One region of the Janthinobacterium paucivorans genome, then DNA from elsewhere that is predicted to be linked to it. Evidence: riboswitches for the same ligand, from Rfam matches in the RefSeq annotation. Region 1 holds a riboswitch; the other holds the start of a gene.
What was found. Region 1 has a riboswitch for thiamine pyrophosphate ahead of thiC (phosphomethylpyrimidine synthase ThiC). Riboswitches for the same ligand answer to the same signal wherever they lie in the genome.
Positions count from the first base shown of each region.

Region 2: it holds a riboswitch for thiamine pyrophosphate, as region 1 does, so the genes downstream of both, ACQ4V8_RS21365 (TonB-dependent siderophore receptor) here and thiC (phosphomethylpyrimidine synthase ThiC) in region 1, are expected to answer to the same signal.

Region 1 is NZ_JBNYXR010000021.1:51,613-62,527, reverse strand. It holds gene ACQ4V8_RS20535 (ANTAR domain-containing response regulator) at 1-239, opposite strand, end outside; gene thiE (thiamine phosphate synthase) at 319-942, opposite strand; gene thiD (bifunctional hydroxymethylpyrimidine kinase/phosphomethylpyrimidine kinase) at 953-1,729, opposite strand; gene ACQ4V8_RS20520 (thiazole synthase) at 1,729-2,523, opposite strand; gene thiS (sulfur carrier protein ThiS) at 2,539-2,751, opposite strand; gene thiC (phosphomethylpyrimidine synthase ThiC) at 2,763-4,676, opposite strand; TPP riboswitch at 4,756-4,871, opposite strand; gene ACQ4V8_RS20505 (hypothetical protein) at 4,980-5,237, opposite strand; gene ACQ4V8_RS20500 (response regulator) at 5,291-6,097, opposite strand; gene ACQ4V8_RS20495 (PAS domain S-box protein) at 6,126-8,369, opposite strand; gene ACQ4V8_RS20490 (Crp/Fnr family transcriptional regulator) at 8,427-9,167, opposite strand; gene ACQ4V8_RS20485 (putative bifunctional diguanylate cyclase/phosphodiesterase) at 9,405-10,915, shown strand, end outside.
Region 2 is NZ_JBNYXR010000026.1:1,563-12,477, reverse strand. It holds gene ACQ4V8_RS21410 (ATP-binding cassette domain-containing protein) at 1-1,127, shown strand, start outside; gene ACQ4V8_RS21405 (chemotaxis protein CheW) at 1,167-1,655, opposite strand; gene arfB (alternative ribosome rescue aminoacyl-tRNA hydrolase ArfB) at 1,851-2,249, shown strand; gene ACQ4V8_RS21395 (hypothetical protein) at 2,523-2,948, opposite strand; gene ompR (osmolarity response regulator transcription factor OmpR) at 3,180-3,914, shown strand; gene ACQ4V8_RS21385 (sensor histidine kinase family protein) at 3,928-5,286, shown strand; gene ACQ4V8_RS21380 (Imm26 family immunity protein) at 5,423-5,905, opposite strand; gene ACQ4V8_RS21375 (ferritin family protein) at 5,999-6,304, opposite strand; gene ACQ4V8_RS21370 (hypothetical protein) at 6,303-6,440, shown strand; TPP riboswitch at 6,520-6,617, shown strand; gene ACQ4V8_RS21365 (TonB-dependent siderophore receptor) at 6,703-8,847, shown strand; gene ACQ4V8_RS21360 (AAA family ATPase) at 8,866-9,423, opposite strand; gene pnuC (nicotinamide riboside transporter PnuC) at 9,423-10,034, opposite strand; gene ACQ4V8_RS21350 (DUF2867 domain-containing protein) at 10,166-10,705, opposite strand; gene ACQ4V8_RS21345 (tetratricopeptide repeat protein) at 10,860-10,915, opposite strand, start outside.

The DNA of each region.
Region 1 (10,915 bases):
ACGCTCGTTTCGCCATGCAGGCGCTTGGCCAATTCCAGGCCGGACATGCCCGGCATGTGGATGTCGAGCAAGGCCAGGTCCGGCTCGCGCTGGGCGACCATTTGCAGCGCCACTTCGGCAGAATTGGCCAGGGCTGTCTCGTAGCCGGCATGGCACAGGACTTCGCCGAGGAATTCCAACAGGATCTGATCATCGTCAACGATCAAGATAAGGCGTTTCGCGGCGGCTGGCTGACTCATGGGTAAAGGGACCTCGCTAATGAAAGATGTTCTTATTATATGCCGATTATTCCCCCAAATCAGCCCTCCATGCCGATACTCACGCGGCAAACAATTGATTGAATTGCCGCACTGCAATATTCACATTCACCGCCGGATGCACGCTGCCAAATACGCTGCTGATGGCCGCCACCATGTCGGCGCCGCGCGCGGCCAGCGGTGCCGCATTTTCCGGCGTCATGCCACCGATCACCACGCACGGCAAGCTGATCTCGCGTTTGGCTTGCAGCACGATATCCGGGGGCGTCGTCACCGGGTACTTTTTCACCAGCGAAGGATAAAAGCCGCCGAAGGCCACATAGCTGGCGCCGCCCGCCTCGGCCATCCTTGCCAAGGCCATGTCGCCATAGCAGGAAGCGCCCACGATTTTGTTCGCGCCCAGGCGCGCGCGCACCTGCGCCACGGCAGCGTCCGTACCGCCGACGTGTACGCCGTCCGCGTCGAGCTCTTCGCACAGTGCGACAAAGTCGTTGATGATGAAGGGCACGCCATACTTGCGGGCCAGGGTCAGCAAGGCGCCAGCCTGCTCGCGCCGCTGCTGCGCGTCGGCGCTCTTGTGCCGGTATTGCAGCATGGCAACGCCTTCCTGCAAGGCTTGCTCGCTCACGTCGAGCAAGCGGTCGGTGTCATCCCAGTTGGGGGTGACCAGATACAGTCCACGCATGATGTTTTCCTTATTCAATGAAACGTTGCGGTATGCCTTGACCTGGCGCTATCGCATACGCGCCGGCCAGGGCCGCATGGCAATAGCTTTGTGCCAGCGCCAGCGCTTCGGCCAGCGGATGGCCCAATGCCAGGCGTGCCGCGATGGCGGAGGCCAAAGTGCAGCCGCTGCCGTGGAAGGCGCCGGGCAGACGCGGCCAGCGCCACTCGCGCTCGCCGCCTGCGCTATCGCACCAGCGGTTGACGATCACCTCGCCCTCACCATGCCCGCCCGTCAGCAGCACGTTCTTGCAGCCTTGCGCGCGCAGACTTTCTGCGCCACCGAGGGCCAGCGCTTCCGGCCCGTTCGGCACGATCAGGGTCGTCACCGGCAGCAAGGGCGCCAGCGCCAGCACCGCATCGCCCTTGCTGAGCAGATCACCATGGCCGCTGGCCAGTACGGGATCGAGCACCACGGGCAAGTCGGGCCGGACCAGCCGCAATTGCGCGATCAGTTGCGCAATGACGGCCGCATTTGCAGCGCTGCCGGGGATGCCGATTTTCACAGCATCAATGGCGATTTTGGCGATCAGCGCCTGCGCCTGCCGGCGCAGCATTGCCGGCGCCACCGCTTCCACGCCAAACACACGGTCATTGTCTTGCACCGTCAGCGCCGTGATGACGGGCAAGGCATGCACGCCCTGCGCCGCAATGGCCAGGATATCGGCGGCCAGGCCGGCGCCGCCCGAGGGGTCGAGGCCGGCAAACACCAGCACAACCGGACGACCCGGCAGACGCTGTCGCCCCATCACGCCAGGCGGCCAGCCATCGGCGACGAGGGCGAGGCGGCAAATTTACGCGGCATGCGTCCTGCCAGAAACGCGGCACGTCCGGCGCGCACGGCCAGCTTCATCGCATGCGCCATGCGCACGGGATCGCGCGCGCCGGCAATGGCCGTGTTCATCAGCACGCCATCACAACCGAGCTCCATGGCAATGGCCGCATCCGACGCCGTGCCCACGCCCGCGTCCACCAGCACCGGCACTTTCGCCTGGGCTATGATCAGTGACAAATTCCACGGATTCAAGATGCCCATGCCCGAGCCGATCAGCGAGGCCAGCGGCATGATGGCCACGCAGCCGATATCTTCCAAAATCTTCGCCTGGATCGGGTCGTCACTGCAATAGACCATCACGTCGAAGCCATCCTTGACCAACGCTTCGGCCGCGATCAGGGTTTCCGGCATGTGTGGGAACAAGGTCTTTTCATCGCCCAGTACTTCCAGCTTGACCAGATTGCGCCCGCCCAGCAGCTCGCGCGCCAGCTGCAAGGTGTAGACGGCATCCTTGGCGTTGTAGCAGCCAGCCGTGTTGGGCAAAATCGTGTACTGGTCCGGCGGCAGCACATCGAGCAGGCTGGGCGCGCTCGGATCTTGCCCGATATTGACGCGACGGATCGCCACCGTAATGATTTGCGCTTGCGCCGCGTCCGTCGCTTCGCGCGTCTGTGACAAATCCTTGTACTTGCCGCTGCCCACCAGCAAGCGCGATTGGTATTGTTTTCCTGCGATGCTCAGCAGATCATCGTTATGATTACTTGTCATTGCTTTTTCCTTAATTTAGCCACCGCCGATGGCGCGTACGATCTCTACCTGATCCAAGCTTTCCAGGACCCTGCCCTGCCACGCCTTGCGCGGCACGACATGGCGGTTGACGGCCAGCGCCAGCGCCTGGTTTTCCAGCGACAATGCGGCGATCAACTGGTCCAGCGTGTGCCCCGGCGGCACCTGGTGCGGCGCGCCGTTGAGCGTGATGGGTATGCATGCAGGCATCACGCTCTCCTTCATACCTTGCGGTACAGCTCGGCGCCGTTCTTGATGAATTCGATGGCCTTGATTTCCATGCCTTGCTGGAGCGCCTTGTCTTCCGCGATGCCCATGCCGGCCGCATATTCGCGCACTTCCTGCGTGATCTTCATCGAGCAGAAGTGCGGACCGCACATGGAGCAGAAATGCGCTACCTTGGCCGAATCCTTGGGCAGAGTTTCGTCATGGAATTCGCGCGCCTTGTCCGGGTCCAGGCCGATGTTGAACTGGTCATCCCAGCGAAATTCAAAGCGCGCTTTCGACAGGGCGTTGTCGCGGATTTGTGCGCCCGGATGGCCCTTGGCCAGGTCGGCCGCATGCGCCGCAATTTTATACGTGATGATGCCATCCTTCACATCAGCCTTGTTGGGCAAGCCCAAGTGTTCCTTCGGCGTCACATAGCACAGCATGGCCGTGCCATACCAGCCTATCATGGCCGCGCCTATGCCCGATGTGATGTGGTCGTAGCCGGGGGCAATATCGGTCGTCAGCGGTCCCAGCGTGTAGAACGGCGCTTCGCCGCACTGCTCCAGCTGCAAGTCCATGTTTTCCTTAATCAATTGCATGGGCACATGGCCCGGGCCTTCGATCATCACTTGCACATCGTGCTTCCAGGCCACTTGCGTCAGCTCGCCCAGGGTTTTCAGTTCGCCCAACTGCGCCTCGTCGTTGGCGTCGTAGATCGAGCCGGGGCGCAAGCCGTCACCCAGCGAGAACGACACGTCGTACGCCTTCATGATGTCGCAAATGTCTTCAAAATGCGTGTACAGGAACGATTCCTGATGGTGTGCCAGACACCATTTCGCCATGATGGAACCGCCGCGCGAGACGATGCCCGTCAAGCGCTTGGCCGTCAGCGGCACATAGCGCAGCAGCACGCCCGCGTGGATGGTGAAGTAGTCAACGCCCTGCTCAGCCTGCTCGATCAAGGTATCGCGAAAAATCTCCCACGTCAGGTCTTCGGCCTTGCCATTGACCTTTTCCAGCGCCTGATAGAGGGGCACAGTACCGATGGGCACGGGGCTGTTGCGCACGATCCATTCGCGCGTTTCGTGGATGTGCTTGCCAGTAGACAAGTCCATCACGTTATCGCCGCCCCAGCGGATGGCCCAGGTCATTTTTTCCACTTCCTCGCCGATGGACGAAGTGACGGCCGAATTGCCGATATTGGCGTTAATTTTCACCAGGAAATTGCGGCCGATGATCATCGGTTCGACTTCCGGATGGTTGATGTTGGCGGGAATGATGGCGCGGCCACGGGCGATTTCCTCGCGCACGAATTCGGCCGTGATTTGCGCAGGAATGCTGGCGCCGAAGGACTGGCCCGGATGCTGGCGGCCCATCAGCTCGGCCAGGCGCTCGCCCATGGGACCGGAGGCTTTCAGTTCGCGCAAATACTCGTGGCGGCGCATGTTTTCGCGGATGGCCACGAATTCCATTTCCGGCGTGATGATGCCTTGCCGGGCGTAATGCATTTGCGTCACATTCTTGCCGGCGATGGCGCGGCGCGGCTTGCGGTGCAGGTTAAAACGCAGCTCGGCCAGTGTCGGGTCGGCCAGGCGGGCGATGCCGTAGTCGGAGGTGGGACCGGGCAATTCTTCCGTGTCGGCCCGCTCCATGATCCACGGCAGGCGCGGCGTAGCCAGGCCCGAGCGGATATCGATCTGCACCTCCGGGTCTGTGTACGGGCCGGACGTGTCGTACACGTAGATCGGCGGATTCTTTTCGCCGCCGAACGACGCTTCCGTATCGGATTGGCTGATTCTGCGCATGGGCACGCGGATATCGGGGCGGCTGCCTTCAATATAGATCTTGCGCGAATTGGGCAGCGGTGCGATGGCCGCTTCGTCGACCGTGGCGGTGGCGGAGAGGAATTTCGGATTGGCGTTCATTTTGGCTCCTTGGCTAGACTATTTTTAAGCCTGGAGCCAGCTAAGGAGGTTCGGCTGCGCGCACGCGGAAAAGCGAGGTGCGTTCATCCTAAAGCTTCCCTTCGCTGGCATTATCCAGATCAGGTTCGGAGGGTATTTCTCACCCGCGCTTGCACTGTGTTTCCACAGCGAAAGGCAGGACCCCTAGCGTTTGCCGCCTTGCGGCAGCGGGCCAATTATACGCGCTTCGCGCCGCGTGGCCAGATGATTTCTTGCGTTGTCGTCGTGCCGGTATCTGCTGCAATGCAGCAGATACCGGCGCGCTTATTTCTTCTTGCCCCAGCGCCAGGCGGTCGGTTCGCCCTTCCACTGGCACACGGCGATCAGCGCGGCGACGATGGCGACTTCATACACGATGTAGCCCAGCAGCATGGTTTGTGGCGGGAACAGGAAGGCGCCGCAGGCGAACAGCGCCAGCGCGGCCAGGAACACCAGCCAACCCTGCCAGGTGATGGGCAAACCCCAGCCCCAGCCGTAGGTCTTGGCGGGAAACCAGTATTCGGGCAGTGATTTGTCAACCATGATACTTTCCTTGTTGATGTCAATAACAACAAGTATAGATCAACGGTCGGCAATCAGACAGCGCGCAGGCGCTGCGTGACATCGAGACCGATGCCGCGATAGCCGATGAAACGGCTGCCATTGTCGAACATCGGCTCGCCACTGACCTGCAGATACTGCGTGCTGCCGTCCAGGTTGGCGCGGCTATAGATGAAGTCGAGGAAAGGTTCGCGCGCGGCGATCTTGGCGTCGAGCAATGCACGCTCGGCCGCGTTCCAGCGCTGCGGCTCTTCCTCGCTGCCGATGCCCAGCATTTCAGCCACGGGACCGGAAAAGCGCGTCAGCTTACCCTGTGCATCCTGTTCCCAGTACCAGTCGGAAGACAGTTCCGTAAAGCGCTGGAAGCGCGCTTCGCTCTCGCGCAACTCGGCCGTGCGTTCTTCCACCAACTGTTCCAGCGACTTGTTGTATTCGGCCAGCTTCTGGTACAGCAAACGCACTTCCAGCATGTTGTGGATGCGCGTCTTCACCTCCACCAGGTCGAAGGGCTTGCTGACGAAGTCCTTGGCGCCGGCCTGTAGCGCGCGCAGCTTATGGCCGGGCTGGGCCGTAATCACCAGCACCGGCAGATAGCTGCCCGCCTCGATGTCGCGCAAGCCATCCATGACTTCGAAGCCATCCATTTCAGGCATCTGCAAGTCGAGCAAGATCAGATCGTAGCGGTGCTGCTGGTGCAGCGCGTGCACCGCTTGCGGGTCCATGGTGGACGTGATGCGCGTATAGCCGGCATTGCGCAACACCTGCTCGAGCAGCATGACGTTGGCCTCCTGGTCATCGACGATGAGGATGCTGGCGTTCAGGATCTCAGTGGCTTGAAGCATGGCGGTATTCCTAAAATGAAATGCAAAATTAGCGTGCTGCGTGCGTGTCGTCGGCCAAGCCGTGTGCGGCTGCATGGTGCAAGGCCACGTCGAGCGCATCCATGAATTCGACGACCTTGATGGGCTTGGTCAAATAGCGGAAGAAGCCCGCTTCCAGGCCTTTCTCGATATCGCGCGGCACGGCGTTGGCCGACAGGGCCATCACGGGGATATGGCTGGTCAGCGGATCGTCATGCAAGATGCGCAGGGCGCCATAGCCGCTGATGCCGGGCAGGTTGATATCCATCAAGATCACGTCCGGCTGATACGTGCGCGCCAGGTCGATGCCCAGGTGCGCATCGATGGCCGTCAGCAGCTTCAAGTCGCTGCGGCGGGCAATTAATTGCTCCACCAGCGCCAGGTTGGCGGGATTGTCTTCCACGTACAGCAAGGTGCGCTGGCTTTCCGGATCTTCCTGTACCGCGGGCAAGGCTACGCCCTCTTCCAGATGCAGCTCAGGCGCGCGCGAGGCCTGGAATTCCACCCAGAAGGTGGTGCCCATGCCCACCGTGCTGTCGACACCGATCTGGCCCCCCATCAGCTCGACCAGTTGCTTGGTGACGACCAGGCCGATACCCGTGCCCTCTTCCGTGCTGCTTTCCTGGCCCAGGCGATTGAAGGGTTGGAACAACTGACTCATTTGTTCGGCGTTCAGGCCAGCGCCGCTGTCCGTGACGCTGGCGCGCACGCGCTCGCCATGATGACGGCACTCGACTTTCACGCTGCCGCCGCTCTGGTTGTACTTGATGGCGTTCGACAGCAGGTTAATCATCACCTGTTTCACGCGCGTGCGGTCGGCATGCACATAGAAGGCCTTGCCGCAACGGGGGAAATGCATGCTGATGCCGCGTTTTTCGGCCTGTGGCGCGATCATCGCCTGGCAATCTTGCAACACGTCGAGCAAGGACATCGCCTCTTCCGACATGGTGACCTTGCCCGACTCGATCATGGCCAGGTCGAGGATTTCATTGATCAAACGCAAGAGATACCAGCCACCCTTGAGGATTTGGTCGATCGAGCGCTGCTGCGGCAAGCTCGGCGCCGGCGTCTCGGACGCCATCAACTGGGCAAAGCCCAGCACGGCGTTCAAGGGCGTGCGCAATTCATGGCTCATGCTCGACAAAAACTCGGACTTCGCCAGGTTCGCCTTTTCCGCCGCCTGGCGGGCTTTTTCCATTTCGATATTCGTGTCTTGCAAGGCCAATTCGAACTGCTTGCGTTCCGTCACGTCGCGCGCGGCGGCAAACACGCCCTGCAGCTTGCGGTTGCGGTCGTGGAAGGTCGAGGCGTTGTAGGAAACAACCGTCTGCTTGCCGTCGCGCGCCAAAGCCGTCAACTCGTAATTGGTCACTTTGCCCTCACGCAACACGCGCACAATGGCTTCCTCAGCGCGTTGCGGTTCTGTAAAGTAATTCTTGCATGGCGCACCGATCAATTCATCGCGCGTGCAGCCCGTCAGTGCTTCCATCTGCTGGTTGACGTCGCTGATAATGCCGCGCGGGTCCGTCATCATGATGGCATCGATATTTGATTCGATCAGCGAGCGCGTGTAGAACTGCTGCTCGCGCAAGCGCTGGTCCAGCAGCGCCTGCTCCGCCTCGACCTGCTTGCGCGCCGTGTTGTCGGTGCCGATCAGCAAGTAACCGATGACCTTGCTCTGTGCATCGCGCAGGGCCGTCACCGATACCATGGCGGGGAAACGGCTGCCATCCTTGCGAATGTAAGTCAGTTCATAAATGTCTTCGATGCCGCGCGAAGCCTTGAACACGAGCGCTTCCACGCCGGGCGTGATGACGGTGTCGAGCTCGGCACTGAGGGCGGCGGCGCGGACGATGATCTCTTGCGCGTCGGAAATACTGGCCGGCGTCAGTTTGTCGACGACGTCGCTCGCTTCATAGCCGAGCATGCGTTCGGCACCCACATTGAAAATCTGGATCACCCCCTGCGCATCGGTGGCGATGCAGGAGAAATTGGCGCTGTTGAAAATCGCATCCTGCAAGGCACCCGCTTTGAGCAACTGGCGTGGCAGACCGGCCGCCACCGTACGCCGGTACAGCGCCACGAGCAACATCAGCAGCAGCACTACCAGCGCGTCAATCACGCACGCCGTCTCGAACGGCGCGCGCCAAGCCAGCACGCCAACGGCAATCAGCCCGACGGCGCTGAACGAAAATGCCAGCGCCATGGGCCAACGCGACGGTGCGCGCGGGGGGGTGTTTTCGACAGATTGCATGATAAGCCTGGGCAATGACAACGATAAGAAACGGGCATGCGGTATTGAATGCTGTGTTCAGGGTGCCTGGCGCTGGCGCACGTCCGACAGCAGGCGCGCGAACTCCTTCTTCACCACGCCATAGCATTCGCACACATGGCCTTCCAGGCCAGCGCGGTCCAGCACCGAAATATGGCCGCGCCGGTAGCTGATGAAACCGCGCGCCTGCAAGCGCCCGGCCGCTTCGGTCACGCCTTCGCGGCGTACGCCCAGCATATTGGCAATGAGTTCCTGCGTCATGGTCAGCTCGCGGTCCGGCAGGCGGTCCATGGTCAGCAGCAGCCAGCGGCATAGCTGCTGCTCTACAGTATGGTGGCGGTTGCAGACGGCCGTCTGTGACATTTGCGTAATCAGCGCTTGGGTGTAGCGCAGCAGCAAGCGCATGACGGCGCCAGCGCGATCGAATTCTTCCATCAGCAAGTGCGCCTTCAGGCGATAGCCGACACCGCCCGTCTGCACCACGGCGCGGCTCGGTGTCGAGTTGCCACCCATAAACAACGACACGCCCACCACGCCTTCATTACCGACGCCGGCGATCTCGGACGAGCCGCCGTTTTCCAGCAGGTAATGAATGGAAACGATGGCCGTGGTGGGGAAATACACATGCTGCAGCTTGTCGCCAGAATCGTAGATCACGTCACCGAGCAACATGGACACTTGCTCCAGATGGGGCGCCAGGCGCGCGAAATCGGCGTCGAGCATGGCGGCGAGCAAATGGTTTTGATTCGGGTTGTGCGGCTGGGCATACGGACTCGACATAGGCAGGTTTCCTGGTTTCCAGTCGTCAGCTAGGGGAGAGATGAAAGACGTCCGAACGAGGGCAGCCATTTGCAGCAGCGTAACACAGCGTTTGCACAATGCGGCGAGTATATGTCTTGCTGACATCACTGTCCGTTCGCTAGCGAACAGACGGTGATTCGCTGCGCGCCCTACAGTCAGTCACTGCCAGGGTTGCCGGATCATGGATCGGCACGGGCGCAGCTCACGGACGCCATCATGCACGCTTTTTTCAAACGCCTCTCCATTTCTGCTTCCACTGCGGCCCTGCTCACCGTGGCGCTCGGGTTGTGCCTGACGGCCCTGTGCTACGCCTCTGCGCGCCAGATCGAATCGGAAAACATGCAGCTGCTGTTGCAGTACCACGCCGGCGGAACGGGTCTGACAGCGAGCCATCGCGCTTCGCTGTATGTGCTGCTGGGCGGACTGCTGTCGAGCCTGCTGGCAACGGCGTATGTGTTTCAGCTGATGTCGCGCAACGCCGTAATTGCCCGCATCGCGGGCGAACGCACGGCAGCGCTACAGTTTGCCAATGTGCGCCTGTCAGAAGACCTCGCCGCGCGCGTGCAGCAAGAAAAGTCGCTGCGTTTGCGCGAACGCATCATCGAAGTGTCGGCCAATGCCGTCATCCTGTGCAGCGCCGACGCACCAGGCTACCTGATCGAATACGTCAATCCCGCCTTCGAACGCATCACCGGCTATGCCGCTGGCGAAGTCATCGGCCAGCGCCTGGAACACTTGCAGGGGCCTGCGCAAGGACGGCAAGACATGCATGCCATTACGACGGCCATGCGCGAACAGCACGAAGGCAAGGCTATCGTGCGGCATTTCCGCAAAGATGGCAGCTGCTACTGGAGCGAGCTGTTCGTCGCCCCCGTGCACGACGATGGCAATGGCCACGTCAGCCACTTTGTCGTTGCGCAATACGACATCAGCACGGTCATGCGCTTCGAGCAAGAGCTGAAATTACAGTCGCGACACGATACTTTGACGGGCCTGGCCAACCGCCTGCTGCTGCGCGAGCGAATGGAACAGGCGATGGCCATGACGCGACGTAACGACCTGCCCCTGTGGGTGGTGTTCATCGACCTCGACCGCTTTAAGTTCGTCAACGATACCCTGGGCCACGATGCCGGCGACCTAGTGCTGAAAAACGTGGCCGAGCGCCTGCGCGACGCCACGCGCGAAGTCGACACGGTGGCGCGCCTGGGCGGCGACGAATTCGTGCTGCTGCTGCCACAGCATGGCAAGGGGGAACCAGGCACCGCCATCCTGCAGCGCATCCTCGATGCCGTGGCGCAGCCGCTGCAACTGGGCGAATATGAATTTTTGCTCAGCTGCTGCATGGGCGTGGCCGTGTATCCCGACGATGGTCAGGATGCCGATACGCTGATCAAGCATGCCGACATCGCCATGTATCGCGCCAAGGAACTGGGGCGCGGTCATTGGCGCTTCTATGCATCGAGCATGAATGCTGGCACGCTGGCGCGGCTGGGACTGGAGAGCGAGTTGCGCCATGCCCTGGAACGCAAACAATTCCATCTCGAATACCAGCCCCAGCTCGACTTGGCCAGCGGCAAAGTGGTGGGCATGGAAGCACTGCTGCGCTGGCAACATCCGCAACTGGGGCGCATTGCACCTATCAACTTCATCGGCCTGGCTGAAGAAATGGGCTTGATCATCCCTATCGGCGACTGGGTACTGCGCACGGCATGCGCCCAGGTGCGTGC
Region 2 (10,915 bases), on a different contig from region 1:
AAGAACTGGCGCCCTTGCGCGCTGCCGCCGAATTCTCGTTCGAATTTCGCGAGCCTTTGAGCGCACCGAATCCATTGATGGTGATGGAAGACGTCGATGCGGGCTACAAGATCGAGAACGAAGCGACGGGCGAAATCACGCACAAAACCATCGTCAACGGCATCAAGTTTTCGCTGCAGATCGGCCAGCGCATCGGCCTCTTGGGCCAGAACGGCGCCGGCAAGTCGACCCTGATCAAGACCATCGCGGGCGAACTGATGCCTTTGAACGGCGACGCCACCATGGGCAAGGGCTTGAACATCGGCTACTTCGCCCAGCACCAGGTGGAAATGCTGCGCCACGACGAATCGCCGCTGTGGCATCTGGCCAAGATCGCCCCCACCGTGCGCGAGCAGGAACTGCGCAACTTCCTGGGCGGTTTCAACTTCCCCGGCAACATGGTCACCGCGTCGATCGCGCCATTCTCGGGCGGCGAAAAAGCCCGTCTGGCACTGGCCCTGATCGTCTGGCAGCGTCCGAATTTGCTGCTGCTCGATGAACCGACCAACCATCTGGATCTGGAAACGCGCGAAGCGCTGACGGAAGCGCTGGCACAGTTCGAAGGCACCCTGGTCGTCGTTTCGCATGATCGCCATTTGCTGCGCGCCACCACCGATGAATTCATCATCGTTGCCGACGGCAAGCTGCAGCCGTTCGACGGCGACCTGGACGACTACAAGGATTGGTTGTTCAAGACTAAGCTGGGCAAAGGCACCGACGTGCTGCCGGCTGCCGGCAAGGCCAACAAGACCGATTTTCCGGTGACTTCTGCCATACCTTCACCGGTAGCGGCCGCCCCTGCTGCACCCGTGCGCGACAAGCGCCAGGAAGCGGAAGAGCGCCAGAAGGCAGCCGCCTTGCGCAAGCCGATCGAAAACAAGATCAAGCGCCAGGAAGAGCAGATCGCCAAGCGCAACGCGCAAAAGGCGGAAACGGAAGCCAAGCTGGGCGAACCGACCATCTATGACGCGGCCAACAAGGCCAAGCTGAAGCAGTTGCTGGCTGACCAGACCTTCTTCACCAAGGATCTGGCGCAACTGGAAGCGGAATGGCTCGATTTGCAGGATCAGCTGGAAAAGCTCGGCTAACTAAGTAACGATAAAAGACGACTCCCGGGTCGTCTTTTTTTAGGCTGCCTGCATGGGGCCGGGGCTGCGGATCGCCATCAGGCGGTCGATGTCGACAAGGATCAGCCGGCGCCCGGCCAGCGTGGCCAAGCCCAGCAGGTATTCGGCTTCCGCTGCGCCCAGATCAGGCACGGCGGCGATGTCGGCCGGGGCCAGGCTGACGATATCGGTCACGCCATCGACCACCATGCCCACCACGCCATTGCTCAACTGCAGGATGATCACGTCGGTGGATGGATCGGGTGCGTCCCCGGTACTGTCAAACGCGGCGCGCATATCGACGATGGGGATGATCATGCCACGCGAGAGAGCCACGTTGTGCAGCACTTCGCCTTCCGAGGAAAAACGCTCGAGCTCCTTGAGCGGACGCAATTCGCGCACGCAGCGGTAATCGAGGCCGTATTCCAGGCCGCCCGAGTGGAAACTCAGGTATTGCACGGTACTGCGTTGCGCCGTTGCTGTGGCGCCAGGCGTCGTCGTGGGCTGCATGATGATCCTTTCATCGGGTAAGCGCTGCCAGGATGCGCAGTGGCGCAACGTTGGCCCCATGCTAACGAGCATCGGCGCACACGGCGTTGAGAATCATCAACTTTCCAGGAAGACATCATCGGCCGATCGCCCCAGCCTTGCGCCGGCGCAGCCATCTTCCCTTACAATAGATGATTGTTTTTCCACAGGCAGGCCATGCAACACCTTGTCAATCGCGCTGAAGTTGAATTTTCCGCCATCCGCGCCCAGGGCCCGGGCGGGCAGAACGTCAATAAGGTTTCCAGCGCCATCCATTTACGCTTTCCCATTGCCGCCTCGTCGCTACCGGAAGCGTACAAGGAACGCCTGCTGGCCTTGCGCGACAGCCGCATCAGCAAGGATGGCGTGCTGGTGCTCAAGGCGCAGCAATCGCGCAGCCAGGAACAGAACAAGGAAGAAGCCTTGCGCCGGCTGCAGGACATCATCGACAGCGTAACCTTCCTGCCCGCCGTGCGCCGCGCCACCAAGCCCACGCGTAGCTCGCAACGGCGGCGCCTCGACAGCAAGAACACGCACGGCATGCTGAAACAATCGCGCGGCAAGGTCAGCGACTGATCCAGCCGGCCACCGGCTCGTCAAACGCGCGACGGGCCAGCGCCTTGCCATCTGCGTCAGCCGATAGTGCTGCAAAGTAAATCCTCGCGCAGGCCTTGCCTCCCAGCGTCACACATTGAACGATTTGACTCAATGGAGCAGGATAAAAACAGTAGGACACAAGCACGCGGCGCGGCGATGTGCCTGACGCAGCAAGAATGGCGGCGTGCGGCGTCCAGATGCAAACAGGGCCATCCCTTGCGAGATGGCCCTGCCTGATGCGGTGCCCGTAACCTAGCGGCGCGGCGGATTCGAGTAAATATCCTGCCCTACTTCATTGATCTGGCGGCGCAGGTCGCGGCGCTCGTCGGGCGTCAAGCGGCCCGTGCGGCGCGAGGCGTCGGCGCCTTCGCTGGCGCGGCGCTGCTCTTCGGCACGCGTGTCGAAACTGCGTGCGTCGCGCTGTTCGCGCAGTCGCGTATCGTTGTTGCTGTTACTATTGCTAGTGCTGCGCTGTCCCTGATCATAGCGCTGGACCTGCACTTGCGGCGGGTCGTCACGGCGCGGCGGCTGGTTTTGCGCCAGCGCCATGCTGGCGAAAAAGACGGAAAAAACGGCAACTGCGGATACCACAGTCGTACGTGCGGCCGTAGGTGCGGCCGTAGGTGCGGCAATAGCTGCGCTGGGAGCGGCGTGAATTTTTTTAGTAAAGATATTCATTGAGTTCCTCTTCCGCGATGCCGTATAAGCTTAAAGCTGATTTCCACTGTGGCCCCAGTGTATGATGCTTTACACGGTGCAGTAAGAGTAATTGGGTAAAGTTTGTAACACTTTGTAATGGGTTGCCATACACCCTTGTCGGCACCGCGCGAGGCGTTACTATAGCAACTAATATAAGATAATACGACACCCTAAATGACCACAACCTCCACTTCCGGCAGTAATACAACAATGCAATCGATCCACGGCCACCAGGCGAAGATCATGGTCGTCGATGACGACGTGCGCCTGCGCGATCTGCTGCGTCGCTACCTGACCGAACAGGGTTTCAATGTCTTCACGGCAGAAAGCGCGACGGCCATGAACAAATTGTGGCTACGCGAACGCTACGACTTGCTGGTGCTCGATTTGATGCTGCCCGGCGAAGACGGCCTGTCGATCTGCCGCCGCCTGCGTGGCGCGGGTGACCAGACACCGATCATCATGCTGACGGCCAAAGGCGAAGATGTGGACCGCATCGTGGGCCTGGAAATGGGCGCCGACGACTACCTGCCGAAACCGTTCAACCCGCGCGAACTGGTGGCCCGCATCGGCGCGGTGCTGCGTCGCAAGGGTCCCGATGAAATCCCGGGCGCGCCGTCGGAAACGCCGCAAACCTTCGAGTTTGGCCACTTCGTGCTGGACCTGGGCACGCGCACCCTGAAAAAGAGCGGCGAAACGGTGCCCCTGACGACGGGCGAATTTTCCGTGCTGAAGGTATTTGCCCGTCATGCGCGCCAGCCGCTGTCGCGCGAGAAACTGATGGAACTGGCGCGCGGCCGCGAATACGAAGTATTTGACCGCAGCCTGGACGTGCAAATCTCGCGCTTGCGCAAGCTGATCGAACCCGATCCGTCGAGCCCGCTGTTCATCCAGACCGTGTGGGGCCTGGGCTACGTCTTCATCCCGGACGGACAGCCGCGCTGATCGCAGGCAAGGCATGATGAAGCTTGTTCCCGATATCAGCCTGGCGCGGCTGAAAAGCGGCCTGTTCTGGCGCACCTTTTTGCTGCTCGGCACCTTGACCACGGTCAGCATGATCACCTGGATCGGCATGATTTCCGTCATCCAGCGCGAGCCGCAAGCGCAGCAGATTTCCGCCCAGATCATTTCCGTCGTCACCATCACGCATGCGGCACTGACGCACTCGGCGCCCGAGTTGCGGCGCGAGCTGCTGTTCGACCTCGTCAGCAATGAAGGCATCCGCATCTTCTCGCTGGAAGAGGACGACCGCATCGAGCCGCCGCCCGACAATTACCTGATGCCCGAGATCGAGGCGCAGGTGAAAGCCAAACTGGGCAAGGACACGCGCTTTTCCGCGCGCGTCAACGGCGTAGCCGGTTTCTGGGTCAGCTTCAAGATCGACGATGACGAATACTGGCTGATGCTGGACCGCGAGCGCCTGCGCGGCCTGACGGGCTTCCAGTGGCTGGGCTGGGCCAGCCTGGTGTCCTTGCTGTCTCTGCTGGGCGCGGCCATTATTTCGAGCCTGATCAATTTACCGCTGTCACGTTTGACGGCGGCCGCGCGCGATATCGCCAAGGGCAAGCAGCCGGCGCTGCTGCCGGAAAAAGGCCCGATCGAAATCATCGAGGCGAACCGCAGCTTCAACCAGATGGTCGATGATTTGAAGCAGGTAGAATCGGACCGCGCCGTGATCCTGGCCGGTATTTCGCACGATTTGCGCACGCCGCTGGCGCGCATGCAACTGGAAGTGGAAATGGCCAACCTGTCGGACGAGGCGCGCCTGGGCATCCAGTCCGATATCGGCCAGATGGACGCCATCATCGGCCAGTTCCTCGACTACGCCAGGCCGACGGAAGCGTCGAGCTTCACGGACGTGGACCTCAGCGGTTTACTGAGCGACATGACGCGCGAAGCGATGCGCCTGCCGGACGTGAGCATCCATGCCAGCATCGCCGAAGGCGCGCATGCGATGGGCAATCCTACCGACTTGCGCCGCGTGCTGAACAACCTGATCGAGAATGCCCGCCGCTATGGCAAGTCGCCAGGCAGCGACCTGACGGAAATCGACATTGCCTGCCATGTGCGCACCAGCCACGGCGTGAAAAAGGTGATTATCGAGGTTCAAGACCACGGCACGGGCGTACCGGCCGAGAAGATCGAGCAACTGATGAAACCGTTCACCCGCCTCGACACGGCGCGCGGACAAGCCAATGGCGCCGGCCTGGGCCTGGCCATCGTCGAGCGCGTGCTGCAGCGCCATGGCGCCGAATTGCAGGTACGCAACCGCGAAGGCGGCGGCCTGGCGTTTCAGATCAGCTTGCCAGCGGCGTAAAAAAATAATCGGGCCTGCTCACTCCGGTGTTTGCGCCAGCGGTGCAGGCGATGTAGGTCGGATTAGCGGGAACCGCGTAATCCGACAAGAACAGCCAACAATGTTGTCGGATTACGGCCTTACGGCCTCATCCGGCCTACGCTGCCGACGCCGCTTCCTGCACCAGCACTTTATTCATCAGCAATTCCGTTGCCCCGTAACCGTACAGGGAATCGCTTTCCATGCCCGGCGTATCGAAGGGAATCGATTCTTCACGGTCCAGCTTGGCAGGGTCGGCGTCGGCATAACTGGCGCGCCAGGCGCGCTGCAATGAGGCATTACGGCGGATAAAGGCCGGCATAGGCCAGGCCTCGCGCTCCCAGTGGCGGCTGTCGCCCAGCAAGGGCCAGCGCGCGTTAAGGATGGCCATATCGCCCGTGCGCAAGCGGCGCACGGCATGTTCCGGGCGCAAATCTTCCAATTCTTCCAGTACAGGCAAGCGGTCGCGCTTCGGCCCGAACATATACGCCAGCATGATGCGCCCGGCAGGCGCCCGGCGCGCTACCACGCCGGCGGCATAGCCGCCGCCAGGCAAGGGTACGGCAAACCAGCTGCCTTCTCGGTATGGCAATGATCTCATCGTTGCAAACTCTTCCAAAATCGTGTTCGGCACACAGTCTACGCGAAGCACCGCGCATGTGGCGCATGGTACGCCACAGCGACAACGCAATCGTTACCCTATGTTCTCGTCATAGTGATACTGAGCAACGATCGGCCCCGCCTTGAACAGCGCCTCCTTCATGGCCGCGTCCAGGCGCGCATCGCGGCGACGCATCCACTCGAGCAGCATGGCCGCTTCCTTGCGACTGGTGTCGCCCGCATGCGCGAGCACGCGACGCAGTTCCGGGTCCGTGCACGCCTCGAAGCGCTGGCTGTTCAAGTCCAGTGCCTGTAGCGCGGCGATGGTGGCGCCGATGGCGCGGTGCATATCGAGTGCCGTGGCAGGCAAGCCCGATTCTTCCAGTGGGACGGTGGTCATGCGCATTCCTTTTCGCGTGGTGGTAACATCGGCTGCATTCTCCGCCTCGCGGGCGAAAAGCTCAAGCGTCCACGACGCGTTTCCAGCCGCGCACCACGATTTCCTGCTGACCATCGACGACGGCAAGGTGCGCTAACTGCGTTTGTAAATTCGCGCCACACTGTTGTAAAACGCTCAGCCAGATGGGACAGCAGGCCGTGCTTCATGCTAAGCTGTCACCTCGCTAGGGGTCCTGGAGCAGTCATCCGGGTGAGAGATACCCTTCGTACCTGATCTGGATAATGCCAGCGAAGGAAAGCGCAAAGTACCTCCCTCCTTTGATAGCTCCTGCGTTGGCGCCAGCCTAACAAGCAGCCTGCCGTACTCTCCCGAGAGTCGGCTTGAACCACGAGCAATCTATGTCCACACCGAATTTATCCGTTTCCGTCCTGACCCTGGCCATCGTGCAGGCGTTTGCCGCGCCAGCGCTGGCAGCGCCTGACACCGCCGACGCACAGGCCGATACGCCAAGCATGGCCGAAGTCATCGTCACGGCCAACAAGGCGCCGGCCGCCAAGCGCGCTTCCGTGGGCGGCTTTTCCGACGCACCGCTGCTACAAACGCCGGCGTCCGTCACCGTCATTGCGCAAAAAGACATGCAGGACTTGCAGATACGTAATCTGAGCGACGCCGTCAAGCTCGACGCCAGCATCAACGACGCCTACAACGCCGTCGGCTATGCGGAACAGTTCACCATCCGCGGCTTCAAGCTCGATAACAATTCCAGCTACCGCAAGGATGGCATGGCCATTCCTGGCGACACGCAAATTGCGCTGGAAAACAAGGAGCGCATCGAAGTGCTGAAAGGCCTGGCCGGCTTGCAGGCGGGCGTGGCCGCGCCCGGCGGCGTGATCGACTTCATCGTCAAGCGCCCCACCGCTTCGCCACTGCGCACGGTCACCGTGGAAACGCGCGAGCGCGGCACCCTGTACGGCGCCGTCGACCTGGGCGGTCGCCTGGAAGACACGCGCTTCGGCTACCGTGTCAACGTGGCGGCCGAGCGCCTGCGCTCCTACATCAAGGGCGCCGATGGCAACCGTAAATTCATTTCTGGCGCCTTCGACTGGCAGATATCGCCACAGGCGCTGCTGCAGCTCGATGCCGACTACCAGGACAAGGCGCAGGCAACAGCGCCCGGCTTCCAGCTGCTGAACAATAAAACCTTGCCAACGGGCATCAGCGCCAATGCCATGCTCAACTTGCAGCCATGGACGCGCCCCGTGGAAACCGTCACCACCAACATCGGCCTGCGCTTCCAGTACGCGTTCAATGACGACTGGAATGCCACCCTGTCGGCCAACCAGCACGCGTTCAAGCGCGATGACTACACGGCCTTCCCGTATGGCTGCAGCGGACAGGACCTGTACCCTGGCTTCTGCGGCAATGGCGACTACGACGTGTATGACTACCGCAGCCCGGGCGAAACGAAAAAGCCGCTGAGCGCGCAAGCCATGATCGAGGGCAAGTTCGCCACCGGTAGCCTGCGCCATGCATTCACGGCCGGCGTCTCGACCTTCCGCCGCAAGGACCGCGCCGGCCTGTACGTGTACGACTGGGTGGGCGTGAGCAACATCTATCAGCCGCAAATCGTCGGCACCTCGCCCGGCGTCACGGGTCCTGTGCGCCTGGTGCGCAAGGATACGGAAAACTCCGTCTTCGTGCAGGACATCATCAGTCTGACGCCGAACTGGAAACTGCATGGGGGCTTGCGTCATATCAATGTCGATGGCTACCAGTATGTGCTGAAGGCCGACACAGAAATTCGCGCCAAGCACGACTTCCTGCTGCCCAATGTATCGCTGGTCTATACGCCGCTCGACAATGTCTCCGTGTATGCGGCCTATTCGCAGGGCATGGAACATGGTGGCACGGCCGACCGCAAGGCAATGAATGCCAACGAAGAGCTGACGCCGAGCCGCTCGAAGCAGATTGAATTGGGCGTGAAGATGGATGTGACGCCCGACTTCATGCTGGCGGCCAGCCTGTTCCAGATCCGCAAGGGCCTGGAATTCCAAAACGCTGCACGCTATTTCGTGCGTGAAGGCCAGGCGCAGCACCGGGGCCTGGAATTATCTGCGCAAGGCAAGGCTGGCCGCGACCTGAACCTCGGCGTCTCGCTCACGGCCCTGAACAGCCAGCAGTCAGGCACGGGCAATGCGGATCTCGACGGCAAGCGCGTGCCCAATGTGCCCGCCTTGAAGGCGGCCGTGCATGCGGATTACGCCGTGCAACAGGTGGCGGGCTTGAGCGTCAATGGCAGCTGGGAATATGCGGGCAAGAAAGCGTTTGAATACAACAACACGACTTTCGTGCCCTCGTACCATGTGTTCAACCTGGGCGCCGCCTACGCCACGCGCATCGCCGGCACACGCGCCGTGCTGCGCGCCGCCGTCAACAACGTGGCCGACAAGTTCTACTGGCGCGACGTGACGCCGGAATCGGATGGCTATCTGTATCCGGGCGCCAGCCGCACGTTCAAGGTCTCGGCACAGTTCGACTTTTAAACACCTAAGCAAAGTTTGTTAGGTGTTGTAAGGAAAAGCAATGGCAGGCGCTGCAGCAAGCGCCTGCCGCAGCAGGGGCGCCGCCTGGTCCAGGCGCGCCTCCAGGTTGTCGTGCAAGACGTGGTAGACGATGCCACGCGCGTCGAGCGCATTGAGCAGGTAGCGGTAGATCAATTGACGCACGGCTTCCGACTCGCGCTGCAAGCCATCGGCCACCCACGGGCTATCGGGCGCCGTCACCAGGGTCACGTCGTACTGCGTGGCATCAGCCAGCGCCGCCAGTTGCGCGTCCGCACCATCAAAATAATGGCGGCTGTAGACGGCCGTCATCAGCGGCGTCGTATCGCAAAACAGGAAGTCGCGCGCCTGCGGGGCGGCTGCCGCTTCGCGTTCGATTTGCGTTCGAGCAATACCAAACTGATCGGCCGCGAGGGGCACCCTGCCCTGCATTTCGACAAATTCGCGCAAGTATTCCGGCACCCAGACTGTGCCGTAGCGCGCAGCCAGGGCGGCCGCCAGGGTAGACTTGCCCGACGATTCCGCTCCCAGGATCGCCACGCGCACGCAAGGCCGCATCACTTGAGGACCATGGCATCGGGCGCGGCCGGTGCCGACTTTTTCCACGCCAGCAAGCCGATGATGGCCATCACCACGAAGAAGGCGTACAGCACGGCTGTCAGGGTCAAGCCCTTGTGCAGGTACAGCCAGACATACAGCACGTCGACGATGATCCAGGCAATCCAGTTTTCGAGCTTTTTGCGCGACAGCAGCAATTGTCCCACCAGGCTACCGGCCGTGAGGAAACCGTCCGCTTGGGGCACGTCCGTGTCTGTCGTCGTCAACAGCCATGCAATGAGCAGGAAACCGATCAGCCAACCTGCCGCGCAGGCCAGCCAGCCGCGGCCATCGAGGCGCGTGACGGGCAAGATCTTGCCGCCGCTGGCCGGATGCAGCCACTGATACCAGCCCCAGAACGAGACGCTGATGAACAGCAGTTGCAAGGCCATGTCGCCATACAGGCGCGAGTCGAAAAAGACGAATCCGTAAGCGGCCGAGGAAATGATGGCGAACAGCCACGCCCAGTGATTCTGGCGGATGTTGAGCGCAACGGTTGTCAGTGCCAGGACAAAGGAAATCAGTTCAAGCGGCGTGGTGGCAAAACCCAGCAGGAGAAGCGTATCGTTCATGGGAATCTTGATGAGGCTGGTGGTGCAGTATGCAATACCGGCCATGAATAAGCAAGATTGCCGGCAGCGTCACGCTGCTGCGTGCGCAGCCCTTTAGAGGGTTGCGGGGGCGCGCAGGGCCTGCGGGGGCCTCAGGCCAAGCCTGCGTTGACGGCGCGCGCCAGCGAACGCTGCACAATCAGCTTGTGGAAGGGCCGGATTAGCATAATGTAGGCGCGCCCCACCCGATTATGGCAATGCACGACGCTAGTCACGGTCACGCTGCCGAACTGTTGCTGCCCCGCATGCCGGTTGCGCAGCAGCGACAAACGGAAATCGAGGTGGCTGTCATCCTCGCCCACGATGATCTCGTCGTCACTGACGGCGTAGATGCGAAAGATGCCGATGCGCTTGCCTGGCGTCGCTTCCATCTGCCTGGCGGTCTTGATGCCGAAGCGCGCCACGATAGCGTCGCGCAACACCATCAGGCTCTGTGCCCAGCCCGGCTGGCTGCCCAGCAACTGGCGCGCCAGGCTTTCCATGTCGAGCACGCGGGCGCGCGCGTTCGAAAGGTCGACGGCGTAGGCATCTGCCAAGTTGCTGCCCGGGTACAAGGGGGCGATGCTGGCGCCAGGCGGCAAGGCCACGGCACGAACGGCCGTGTTGCGCACCATCTTGTTCAGCTCTAGCATGGGCACTCCATATGCTCAGTGAGGACACGGCCATCATACACAACAAAGTCAATAGCGATCACATCGCATTCGCCCTGGCCGCACCCATTCACTACCGGCTGATGTTCGAGCACCAAGACGTGCGCCAGTTGTGTTCCATCGCTTCCGCGCCGCCCTATCCGAGATCAGGAAGGGATATATCCATCAAATGCCAGGTCACGTCGTCGTCAG